One region of the Rothia mucilaginosa genome, then DNA from elsewhere that is predicted to be linked to it. Evidence: predicted binding sites of a transcription regulator. Region 1 holds the regulator's gene; the other holds the start of a gene.
The links. The regulator LexA, encoded in region 1, represses DNA repair genes until DNA is damaged. The targets are predictions, from matches to a motif close to TCGAACANNTGTTCGA.
Positions count from the first base shown of each region.

Region 2: a site for LexA is predicted at 1,972-1,987, ahead of uvrA (excinuclease ABC subunit UvrA). Genes of this name have one in related genera too.

Region 1 covers NZ_AP014938.1:356,556-362,661, forward strand. Annotated here, with positions in the region: gene RM6536_RS01330 (LysM peptidoglycan-binding domain-containing protein) at 1-371, opposite strand, end outside; gene lexA (transcriptional repressor LexA) at 1,217-1,891, shown strand; gene RM6536_RS01340 (ATP-dependent DNA helicase) at 2,086-4,158, opposite strand; gene hflX (GTPase HflX) at 4,165-5,877, opposite strand; gene RM6536_RS01350 (class I SAM-dependent methyltransferase) at 6,021-6,106, shown strand, end outside.
Region 2 covers NZ_AP014938.1:2,030,746-2,036,851, forward strand. Annotated here, with positions in the region: gene RM6536_RS07920 (MBL fold metallo-hydrolase) at 1,097-1,870, shown strand; gene uvrA (excinuclease ABC subunit UvrA) at 2,010-4,898, shown strand; gene RM6536_RS07930 (GNAT family N-acetyltransferase) at 4,927-6,081, shown strand.

The sequences.
Region 1 (6,106 bases):
ACCTCGCGCAGAAGCTCGCCACCCTTAGCCAGAAGAACACTCTTCACGCTGGGCGCCTGCGCATCAGAAGCAGCCTGCGCACCAGAAGCTACAGAGCGAACCGGCGCCTGAATAGAAGCAGCAGGGGTAGAAGCAACGGGGGTAGCAACGCCGGGAGCTTGGGTAGGCTGAGCTACCTGCGCAGGACGGGGTGCATGAGCCGCACGAGAAGAGCGAACAGACTGCGAAGACGCAGGCACACGAGAACGCCCCTGCGCGGTACGGACAGCCGTGTTGCGGGCGGGTGCGGTGCGGGCGGGGTGAAGTACCACCAAACCTGCCGGAAGGTGTGCAGAAGTGCCACGAGAAGCAAGAGGTGCTGCAGTAGTCATTGTGGTTCCTTTCTCTCAGCTCTCCCCGGGGTTACCCCGCGGGTCTAGCAATGCCGAGCGATACCCGCTCGGAGGTCCTAGTTGAGTGATAACTATGGAGTGGTGATTGTTAAGCGATAACTAGTGGATAGCTATTCTCTAGTTAGGTCAGAGCGTCGGGTGCACCGGGTTAGAGGCACAGGGTTGCCCCGGAACCCCATCCCCTGCGCTCTCTCCTCGCCAGATGCCCTCTAGAGCATCCGGGGTAGATCATGCGAAGAGAGAAGCAGAGGATTCGAATACATTCGAACACTCATTCACTCTCCTCTCCCGAAAGACTCCGGGTCGAATCTTCGAATATTTTTCGAACATTCGCCCGTAAATCCTGAATTTCAGGAGAGATTCAAGAGTATATACGAACTCTTGTTCTAAAGTCTAGCAGAGATGTACTAAAAATTTCTTCGAGTTTCGAAGAAAAAATCTAGAATATTTGTTTGAGTTTTTCGGTGTAGTGTTCTACACTGGTGTCAAGAGACGTTCCACACGCTCCTGATGAGTCCTACTCACAGCAGGTTTCTGTACCCGTTACAGCTTGGTTCTGTATCGAGTGCAGGTGCCGCTGGCTGAGTTTTATAGGGCGGAGGCGCATACTCGTTGCCTGTGTATCGCTCCGGTATCGCTCCGGCACGGATAGAATTCCTCCACCCCCTGACGAGATAAGACCCATTTCGGCAGAACCCCAAAAAATTTTTAGGACACCATCAGAAAACGTGTGAAGCACCCATCCGTGCCCCGACCGGACTGTGGCTCAGACAGACTGCAGAGACCGGAATACAGAAATCGGGGCACAGACCGAAGGAAAAGAAATGGCAACAGCACCCCGTCCGGCGCTGACCGCGCGCCAGCAGAAGATTCTTGACGCGATCCGCACCGAGATTGAACAAAAGGGTTACCCGCCGTCCATGCGCCAGATTGGTGACATGGTGGGTCTTGCGTCCCTGTCCTCGGTCACTCACCAGCTCGGTCGCCTCGAGACCATGGGCTACATTCGCCGCGACCCCAAGCTCCCCCGCGCTATTGAGGTGTTGGATGAGAACGGCGTCGGCATCCACGGTAGCGCTTCCTCTTCCCTGCCCGAGCTGCCGAACTTCGAAGTCGGCGATGAAGACCTCGTACCCGTTCCCCTGGTTGGACGAATTGCAGCGGGCGGTCCCATTACCGCCGAGCAGTCCGTGGAGGATGTGCTCGCCCTGCCCCGCCAGCTGGTCGGTAGCGGCAAGCTCTTCATGCTCAAGGTCAAGGGCGATTCTATGATTGACGCCGCAATCTGCGACGGCGACTGGGTGGTTGTCCGCGAGCAGCACACCGCAGACAACGGCGATATCGTTGCTGCGCTACTCGACGATGAAGCAACCGTGAAGGTGTTCCGTCAGGTCGACGGCCACACCTGGCTCATGCCGCGCAACTCCAACTACGAGCCGATTATGGGCGACCGCGCAACCGTCATGGGTAAGGTCGTCTCCGTGCTGCGTAGTCTTTAGAAGATGTAGTCTCTAGAAGACGCTGGCTCTAAATAGCACAGCCTCTAGAAGACATCACCGTTAGGGCTTTGAGCTCTATATAGAAATCACCCCGGTGATACGTGAAGGTTCACGTATCACCGGGGTGATTTCTATATGTCCAAATTTATATGTCCAAAGCGGGGCGGTGGTGTCAGGAATGGACCCTGCCCGAGCTAACGCTCAATACTCGCTGAAAGACGAGCCAGTGCACCAATGACGGCTGCCTTATTCTGCGTCGACCACATCGGCGGCATCGCCTTCATCAAGAAACCGCCGTAGCGTTTAGTCGCCACACGAGAATCCAGCACAGCCACCACGCCGCGGTCAGACACCGAACGGATTAGGCGACCCGCGCCCTGCGCCATACGAATCGCCGCGTGGTGAGCAGAAACCGCCATAAAGCCGTTACCGCGGTGACGGTTCACCGCCTCCGTACGAGCCTGCGCAATCGGGTCATCCGGGCGCGGGAACGGAATGCGGTCCATCACCACCAGGCGGCAAGAGTCGCCGGGAACGTCCACGCCCTGCCATAGGCTCATCGTTCCGAACAGGCATGAGTCGATGTCCTCGCTGAACTCCTCCACCAGGGCCTTGAGCGAAGACTCTCCCTGTAGAAGAATGTTCAGGTCACTATGCTCACGCATGTACTCGGCGGCACGCTCAGCGGCACGCTTCGAAGAGAACAGGCCCAGGGCGCCGCCCTCCGACGCCTCGCACAGCTCACGTAGACGCTCCAGCTGACCCTCGTGCACACCAAATCCCGGAGGCTTCAAATCTCCGGCAACATACATGATGCCCTGCTTGCGGTAGTCGAACGGCGAACCCACATCGATGCTCGTCCAGCGCGGCGCGCCCTCACCCTGCAGTCCCAGGGCACCGGCTGCAACGTCAAAAGAGTCACCCACCGTCAGGGTCGCACTCGTCAGAATCACGGTGCGATCAGCGAACAAGCCGTCACGCAGCTGCAGGCCAACGCTCAACGGAGCGATATTCAGGGTCGCCGGGTCGGTGTCGGAAGCAGCCACATAGCGGCCGTTCTCCCAGCCGCCCTGACGAGAAATCCACAGGACGTCCTGCTCGCCCGAAGCCTCCAGAATGCGGCTACTCATATCGTGTACCTCAGAGACACGCGAGCGCGCCATCTGCAGGCCGGCGTCAACGTCCTGACCGTCCGGTTTTGTATCGGACAGGGCAGTGCGGGCGGCATCGTTGACCGCAGAAATAGCGGTCAAAAGGCGACCGTCCAGGCCCTTCAGCAGGCCCTCGGCAAGACCCTCGAAAGCGGTCTCCAGGGTGCCAGCTGCCATTTCCAGCGCGCCGGAATCAGCCTTCGAATGCTTCTTCACGCTACGTGCCGCACGGCGAACCATCGCAACCGTCAAAGAACCAGACACGGCGCCGGTCACGCGGTCCACCAACTCATGAGCCTCATCAATAATGACCGTCTCATGCTCGGGCAGAACCTTCATGCCTTCAAAAGCGTTAATCGCCAGCAGGGCGTGGTTCGTGATGACAATGTCAGCCTCAGCGGCACGGCTACGCGCCATCTCACTAAAGCACTCTTCCACCAGCGGGCAGCGGCGGCCCAGACACTCAGCGGCACTGACCGACACCTGAGCCCAGGCGCGGTCAGAGACGCCGGGCTTCAACTCGTCACGGTCGCCGGTCTCCGTGCGGTCAGCCCACTCGCGTAGGCGCACCACTTCCTCACCCACGCGGGAGGTCGAAGAAGGCATGTCAAAGAGAGCATCCGGTTCGTCTTCCGGGTAGCCGCCCTCCAGCTTGTGCAGGCAGAGGTAGTTATTGCGGCCCTTGAGCAGAGCCACCTGCGCCTGCGACTCCGGGCGCGGCTCCAGCGCTTGCAGAAGACGCGGAATATCGCGGTTCACGATCTGCGCCTGCAGGGCGAGGGTCGCCGTCGCAACCACAATCGGCTGGTCCGACTCCCCCACCCGCGCCAGGGCAGGAACCAGGTAGCCCAGGGACTTACCGGTACCGGTACCCGCCTGCACCAGCAGATGACGCTGAAGTTCAAGAGCCTGCGCCACATGCGCCACCATGGTGCGCTGACCGGCACGGTTCTGACCGCCGGTGGCGGCAACCGCCTCGTCCAACAGAGTCAGGGCATCCTTCGCACCGGGCAGGGTCTCAAGCTCCTGCCCGGTGAATCGGGTGCCGTCGGTTGCCGGTCCGGGTACGGTTCCGGGGGCGTTTTTGGGCGCGTTGATGCTCTCGGTCACGCTCATACGCCCCTAGAGAGCCTCAGCGGTAGAGGCCTGCTCGGAAACAGAAGCGGTCGCTTCAGCCAGGGCGTGCGCCTCCGCAAGTTCCTCTTCCAGAACCTCCAGCAGGTCGCCTTCCAGCACATACTCGGACAGTTCGGAGGCGACATCCTCACGGACCAGAGCCACCACGAAGGTGCCGTCCGATACGAAATCGGTGCTCTTAATTTCGGCATCCCACTCGTGCAGGCGCGAAATAATCTCACCGTGCGAGTACGGAATCAGCAGCTTCACCTCAATGGAGGGGCGCGGAATGGTGTCCGCGATCTTCTGCTTCAGCTCCTCAATACCCTCACCGGTGCGCGCCGAAACAATCACGTGCTCCGGCTCGCGCTGACGCATACGCTCCAGCACGAACGGATCGGCGGCATCCGCCTTATTCAGCACAATGATTTCGGGAATATGGCGGGCGTCAACCTCCGCGATAACCTCGCGGACAGCACGAATCTGCCCCTCCGGGTCCGGGTGCGAAGCATCCACCACGTGCAGGATGACGTCAGCGTCAGCGACCTCTTCTAGGGTGGAGCGGAACGCCTCCACCAGCTGGGTCGGCAACGAACGCACGAAACCGACCGTGTCAGAGAGGGTGTAGCCGATACCGTCCGGGGTCTGGGCCTTACGGACGGTCGGGTCCAGGGTCGCAAACAGGGCGTTCTCCACGAGCACGCCGGCATCGGTCAGACGGTTCAGCAGGGAGGACTTACCCGCGTTCGTGTACCCGGCAATAGCAACCGAAGGCACACGGTTACGGCGACGGTTCAGGCGCTTCGTCTCACGCGCCGGCGCCATCGCAGCAATCTCACGCTTAAGCTTCGCCATGCGAGCGCGCAGGCGGCGGCGGTCCATCTCAATCTTGGTTTCACCGGGACCACGCGAACCGATACCCTCACCGGCTGCGGCACGGCCACCCGCCTGACGGGACAGGGACGCACCCCAACCACGCAGACGCGGTAGCATGTACTCCAGCTGAGCCAGCTCAACCTGCGCCTTACCCTCGCGGGACTTAGCGTGCTGAGCGAAAATGTCGAGAATCAGGGCGGTGCGGTCAATGACCTTGACCTTCACGATGTCTTCGAGGGCACGACGCTGCGAGGGAGCCAGTTCGGAGTCGACGATGACGGTGTCGGCGCCGGTCGCCTCCACAATGTCCTTGAGTTCCAGCGCCTTACCTGAGCCGAGGAAGGTGCCGGGGTCCGGCTTGAGGCGGCGCTGAACCAGGCCATCCAGAACCTCGGAACCTGCGGTTTCAGCCAGTGCCGCGAGCTCACGCAGGGAGTTCTCTGCGTCCTCTACGGTGCCTTCAGTCCACAGACCAGCCAGCACCACGCGCTCCAGGCGTAGCTGGCGGTACTCGACCTCGGTGACGTCTTCAAGTTCGGTGGAGAGGTTCGCGATACGGCGCAGTGCGCGGCGCTCAGCGAGATCTTCCTGGTCACCGTCATATTCGGAGTGCTCACGCTGAACGTCAGAAATTTCGCGCGCGCGAGTATCCAGCACACGGCGGCTATTGTTGCCGTGGGTGCTGGAAGAGTTATCGCTGTGATGCGCGGTACCGGCTGCGTCATAAGTAGTGACGGAGGCGGCGGCCTGGGAGCGGCCCAGAACGCGGTCTACGGTGCGGCGTAGCTGCTCATCGCTGGGCAGCTTTTCGGTATCAGATACGGGGGTGTTCTTAGAATTCATACGACTCTAATTCTACCGCCGTTGCCCGCATCAGGTAGGGGGTTCGGTCGCCTGTGCGCTCAGGGCGTGCAAGCTGCCGACCCGCCCCGCGCATACACTGCCCGTGTGCGGCGGGTTCTTGCCCTACCGGTACACTGGATAGCATGAGCGAGCAGCATTATTTCTCTGAAACCCCCGAGACCGAATTCAAGCCCCGCCCCGTGCAGGTGGAGCTTGCAGGCCGCAAGGT
Region 2 (6,106 bases), 620 kb from region 1:
CGGTGCTGAATGGCGGGGGAGTGAAGGATAGTGGAACCCCTAGTGGAGGGGTCTTTCACCCTTTCCTTGAAGGCTTCCCGAGTGCCCCTCCGGAGGGCGGAATTGGTACGTGCTGGTTAATAATTGGGCTCTATTTATGCTTGAAAGTCAGTTTTTATTAAACAATCTGTAGAGATTGATTTTTTAGTGACACACTGTCTTGCATTTTGTGAAAATATGATATTGACTAGGTGTTTTATTTTTTGACAGGGGTTTCAATGGGTGTGCTCAGTGAACCTGAAGGCGGGGCTGCTGTTATCGTTTTGTTATAAAAGTTCTACTTTAGGGGGTGCCTAATGGGATCAAGCAGACCAATTGATTTTTCCCTCGCGTGTATACCTGAACATGTTTTGAACAGTGTGCGGCACATTTTTTCCGTTTCATGAAGTTGCAAGAGCTTGAAGATAGTTTGACCTTAACCCTCTACTTCCGCGGAATACCGGGTTGAAACCGGGTATTAAGCCTTCAAAATTACTGAGTGTGAAGCTCAGGTTAAAGGTGCACTGAAGTGCCAAATGAGGGAAAATCTAAAATTATTTTGAGTGAAATAAGTCACGCTAAAACTCGAAAAAAATGAAATTGGTACGTATGGATAGCCTAAAAAACAGCTATTTTTATTACAGAACGATTACATTGAGGCGCGGGTCACTAAAACCGGCTCTCCGTACCAAATTGAGCGGTAAAACAGCCCCCAAAAAGTTCGCTACTATTGAGTCATCAAGTAATCGTGAGATTTCCAAAGTCCTCGGGTTGCTTGTGTTTGAGTGAGTGATAGATACCCCTGGGTGTCATGAGAAGCGACTGCGTATCGATGCGCAGTCGCTTCTCTGTTTAACTTTTGAATTTCGCTGCTTGAATTTCAATGGAGCCTCAGATAGGCGGGACCTTGGCTAGAGCCTGTACCGAACGTGCTCCAGAGTCTGTTCCGAAGGCGCCCTGAACATGCATCCCGAACATGCATCCCGCACATTCAACGCCGAATGCGCTCGGAATGCGCTCATAGGGAAGTGCTCTATATGGGTGCCTGCCGCATCATGGGAGCCCCTACACTGGAACTATGACTACTTACCCCGAACCCACCCTCATCTTTGAGAACCCCGAACTGACTGTCCGTGCGTTCAGCGTCTCTGAGATGGACAACAGCGTCTACCTCATCACCATGCGCGCCACCGGTGAGCAGGTGCTTATCGATCCCGCGGACGATGCAGAAGAACTCTACGCCTTCACTCTCGATGCGCTCCTGAATGACTGCCCGCAGCTCGAACTGGCAGACGGTGAAGAACGCCGCGTGCGCGTTATGGAGAGGGATGAGGACTTCAATTCCCTCAGGCCTCGCGCGATCGGTTTGACCGGCATCCTGGTCACTCACGGCCACTGGGACCACATTCGCGCTATTAAGGAGCTTGACCGCCTCACCGGTGCCGTCACCTCCGCGGGTGCAGCTGACGCAGCCGCCATTAAGGAACAGGAAGACTACACTGTCGAAGAGGAGCTGACCGGCGGCGAAAGCTTCGACTTCTATCTCTCTGACACCGTCATTCGTGCCCTGCACGTGCCCGGCCACACCCCCGGATCCATCGTCTACACCCTCGAAACCACCTGGGAAGACGGCACCCCCGCAACCCTGCTGTTCACCGGCGATACCCTCTTCCCCGGCGGTGTGGGTAAGACCGACTCCCCGCAGCAGTTCGGTGAGCTCTTCTCCAACGTGCTCGAAAAGCTCTTCGGCGGCTTCGAGGACGACGCTATCGTGCTGCCCGGCCACGGCCGCTCCACCACCCTCGGCGATGAGCGCCCCCACCTGGAAGACTGGGGAACCCGCGGCTGGTAAATCGCCCCTGTCAACCCACCTCATATATCCGCCTCATATAAGTACTGCACCCTCATACCTTCACCTGCCGCATAATCCCGCTGGTGAAAGGTGTGAGGGTGTAGAATTTAAGTTCGAAGATAAGACGAAAGGATTTTCGATGACACCCCGCCCGGCACACGGTAGCACCGCACTCAAAGCGAACGATCTGACCAGCATCCGGGTTCAGGGTGCCCGCGAAAACAACCTCAAGAACGTAGACCTCACCATTCCGCGTGATGCGATGGTCGTCTTCACCGGCCTCTCCGGCTCCGGTAAGTCCTCCCTCGCCTTCGACACCATCTTCGCGGAAGGTCAGCGCCGCTACGTTGAGTCGCTGTCCTCCTATGCGCGTATGTTCCTCGGACAGGTCGATAAGCCCGATGTAGACTTCATCGAGGGCCTCTCCCCGGCGGTGTCTATCGACCAGAAGTCCACCTCCAAGAACCCGCGCTCAACCGTCGGTACTATCACCGAAATCTACGACTACATGCGTCTGCTCTGGGCACGTATCGGTCACCCGCACTGCCCTGTCTGCGGTGAAGAAATCACCCAGCAGACCCCGCAGCAGATCGTGGACATTCTGCAGGAATACCCCGAACGCACCCGCCTGCAAATCCTCGCGCCCGTCGTCAGCGCACGTAAGGGCGAGTTCGTGGACCTCTTCAAGGACCTGCTCACCCAGGGCTATTCGCGTGCCCGCGTGGACGGCCAAACCGTGCAGCTCTCCGACCCGCCCAAGCTCGCCAAGCAGTACAAGCACACCATCGAGGTGGTCGTCGACCGCATCGTCATTAAGGACGGTATTCACCAGCGCCTCACCGACTCCATCGAAACCGCGCTCAAACTCGCCGACGGCCGCGTGCTCATCGACTTCGTGGACCGCGAGCAGGACGACCCCGAACGCACCCGCTCCTTCAGCGAAAACCTCGCCTGCCCCAACAACCACCCGCTGCAGATCGACACCATCGAACCGCGCGCCTTCTCCTTCAACTCGCCGTTCGGCGCATGTAGCGCCTGCGACGGCATCGGCTCGCGCCTGGAAGTAGACACCGAACTGCTCGTACCCAACCCCGACCTGACCCTCGGCGAGGGCGCTATCGCCCCCTGGTCGCAGGGCAAAGCAACCACCGAATACTGGCTGCGCCTGCTCGCAGGCCTGGGGGAGGAGCTCGGCTTCGACCTGAACACCCCCTTCAAGGACCTGCCCGCCAAGACCCGCGCCGCCATCCTGGACGGCAAGGACTACAAGGTTGAGGTGTCCTACCGCAACCGATTCGGCCGCGAACGCCGCTACACCTCCGGATTCGAGGGCGTGAAGGCGTACATCAAGCGCAAGCACGAAGAAACCGAATCGGACTTCGCCCGCGACCGCTACGAACAGTACATGCGCCAGGTCCCCTGCCCCTCCTGCGGTGGCGCGCGCCTGAACCCGACCATCCTGGGCGTGAAGGTCGGCGGCAAGTCCATCGCAGACATTACCGACCTGTCCCTGGCTGACGCACTTAGCTTTGTGCGCGGCCTGCAGCTGACCGCCCGCGAAGCCAAGATTGGTGAGCAGGTCCTCAAAGAAATTGATGCCCGCCTGCAATTCCTGCTGGACGTGGGTCTGGACTACCTGACCCTCTCACGCTCCGCCGGTACGCTTTCCGGCGGTGAGGCGCAGCGCATCCGCCTGGCAACCCAGATCGGTTCGGGCCTGGTCGGTGTGCTGTACGTGCTCGACGAGCCCTCCATCGGCCTGCACCAGCGCGATAACCGCCGCCTCATCGAAACCTTGACCAAGCTGCGCGATATGGGCAACACGCTTATCGTGGTTGAGCACGACGAAGACACCATGCGCGAAGCCGACTGGATCGTGGATGTAGGACCCGGCGCCGGCGAGCACGGTGGCGAAATCGTACACTCCGGCAGCTTTGAGGAGCTGCTGAAGAACACCAAGTCCATTACCGGCGACTACATGGCTGGCCGCCGCAGCATTGAGGTACCCGCATCCCGCCGCCCCGTGGACAAGAAGCGTCAGCTGACCGTGCGCGGCGCCCGCGAAAACAACCTCAAGAACGTGACCGTGTCCTTCCCGCTGGGCGTGTTCACCGCGGTGACCGGTGTATCCGGCTCGGGTAAGTCCACCCTCGTCAACGACATTCTGTACACCTCCCTGGCGAACAAGCTCAACGGCGCCAAGCAGGTACCCGGCCGCCACAAGAGCATCGACGGCCTGGAACACCTGGACAAGGTCATTCACGTGGACCAGTCGCCCATCGGCCGCACCCCGCGCTCGAACCCCGCCACCTACACCGGCGTGTTCGACCACATCCGCAAGCTGTTCGCAGAGACCAGCGAAGCGAAAATGCGCGGCTACACCCCCGGCCGATTCTCCTTCAACGTCAAGGGCGGCCGCTGCGAGGACTGCTCCGGCGACGGCACCCTGAAGATTGAAATGAACTTCCTGCCGGACGTTTACGTGCCCTGCGAAACCTGCCACGGTAAGCGCTACAACCGCGAAACCCTCGAGGTGCACTACAAGGGCAAGACCATCGCCGACGTACTCGAAATGCCCGTGGAAGAGGCCGCCGAGTTCTTCGCCGCGTTCACCCCGATTGCGCGCCACCTGAACACCCTCGTGGACGTGGGCCTGGGCTACATTCGCCTGGGCCAGCCTGCGACCACCCTCTCCGGCGGTGAGGCGCAGCGTGTGAAGCTCGCAACTGAACTGCAGAAGCGCTCCAACGGCCGCTCCATCTACGTGCTGGACGAGCCGACCACCGGCCTGCACTTTGAAGACATCCGCAAGCTGCTCGCCGTGCTGCAATCGCTGGTTGACAAGGGCAATAGCGTTATCACCATCGAGCACAACCTGGACGTGGTCAAGTGCGCCGACTGGATTATCGACATGGGCCCCGAGGGCGGTAGCGGCGGCGGCACCGTGATCGCTGAGGGCACCCCGGAACAGGTGGCTCAGGTGAAGGGCTCGCACACCGGCGCGTTCCTTGCTGAGATCCTGAACTAGTCGAGAACTTGAACCAGAGGAAACCTACGTGACTGATACTCAAGGAACCGCACCTGCCCGGGGAGCTCAGGCAATCCGGGGCGCTGTGAACCGTGGCCCTGTGAACCGCGGCGCTGTGACCACAGCGGACCGTGCCCGGCACATCCTGCACACCCAGCTGGAGGCGGACTTCTGCCAGGCACCCGGATCGATTAGCCGCGCCCTCGAAGAGCTACGCGACTACCCGGAAGCCGAGAGCCTGCCGCTACTCGCCACCGTGCAGCCTCCCTCCGAAAAGATGGGTGCCGCACGCCGCCGCAACGACGACATCTGGGAGCTGCGCGTCGCCAACTACGCGAGCGTCGGAATTCTCTGCGCCAAGCATCCGCGCGTGCTGGAGAAGGCCATCGACTACATGCTAGGCGACCAGTCGAACTGGCTGGGCGACTACGCGCAGCTGCGCCAGCTCAACGAACTGCTCACCCCCTACACCCAGCAGGTCAGCGGCACGAGCATTTACTACACGCCCGGCCGCGCCCTGCTGAACTCGGTCGTACCCGAGGGTGTGCAGGCGCAGGAAGTGAAGTGCGCCGTGCCCGGTGTGGGTATGATGCGCCGCGTTGACCCCGCCGAGCTGAAGGCTGCGCTGCTTGCCGAAATCACCGGCGAGCGCACCATCCGCAGGGAGGCAAACGCCTCCGCGGGTGCGCTTGAAGTTGATCCGGAAGACACGGAGGCGCGCGTAACCCGCCTGCGCGTGGAGCTGCTGGACGCTGAGCAGTTTGAGCGCTTCCGCGGGGATAAGCGCTACTCGAACGCGCTGGGCTTTAGTGTGACCCGCCCGGATGTGCTGGTGCTCGCCGCATACCAGGTGGAGGAGAACGCATCTAAGGCATCTGAAGTAGCCGCGGCGGGGGAGAGCACCCCTGCGCTCGCAGACCCTATCGCTATGGTCGGCATGAGCGACGATTCGCCGATTATGCGCCAGATCGGTATTGATGTGTTGCCCGCCTGGCGCGGTGCCGGCATCGCCAGCGTGCTGGTGCGTGATGCGGCACGCCTGACCCTGGCGGAAGGGTACCTGCCGTTCTACGGTACGAGCCCCTCGCACATGCTGTCGCAGAGGGTTGCGATGAATGCCGGGTTGGTGCCGACCTGGTGGGAGTATGTCTCTACCAGCCTGAACGACCTACCTATGGACTAGATTTGCCCGTTCGCCCGCGCTAGGC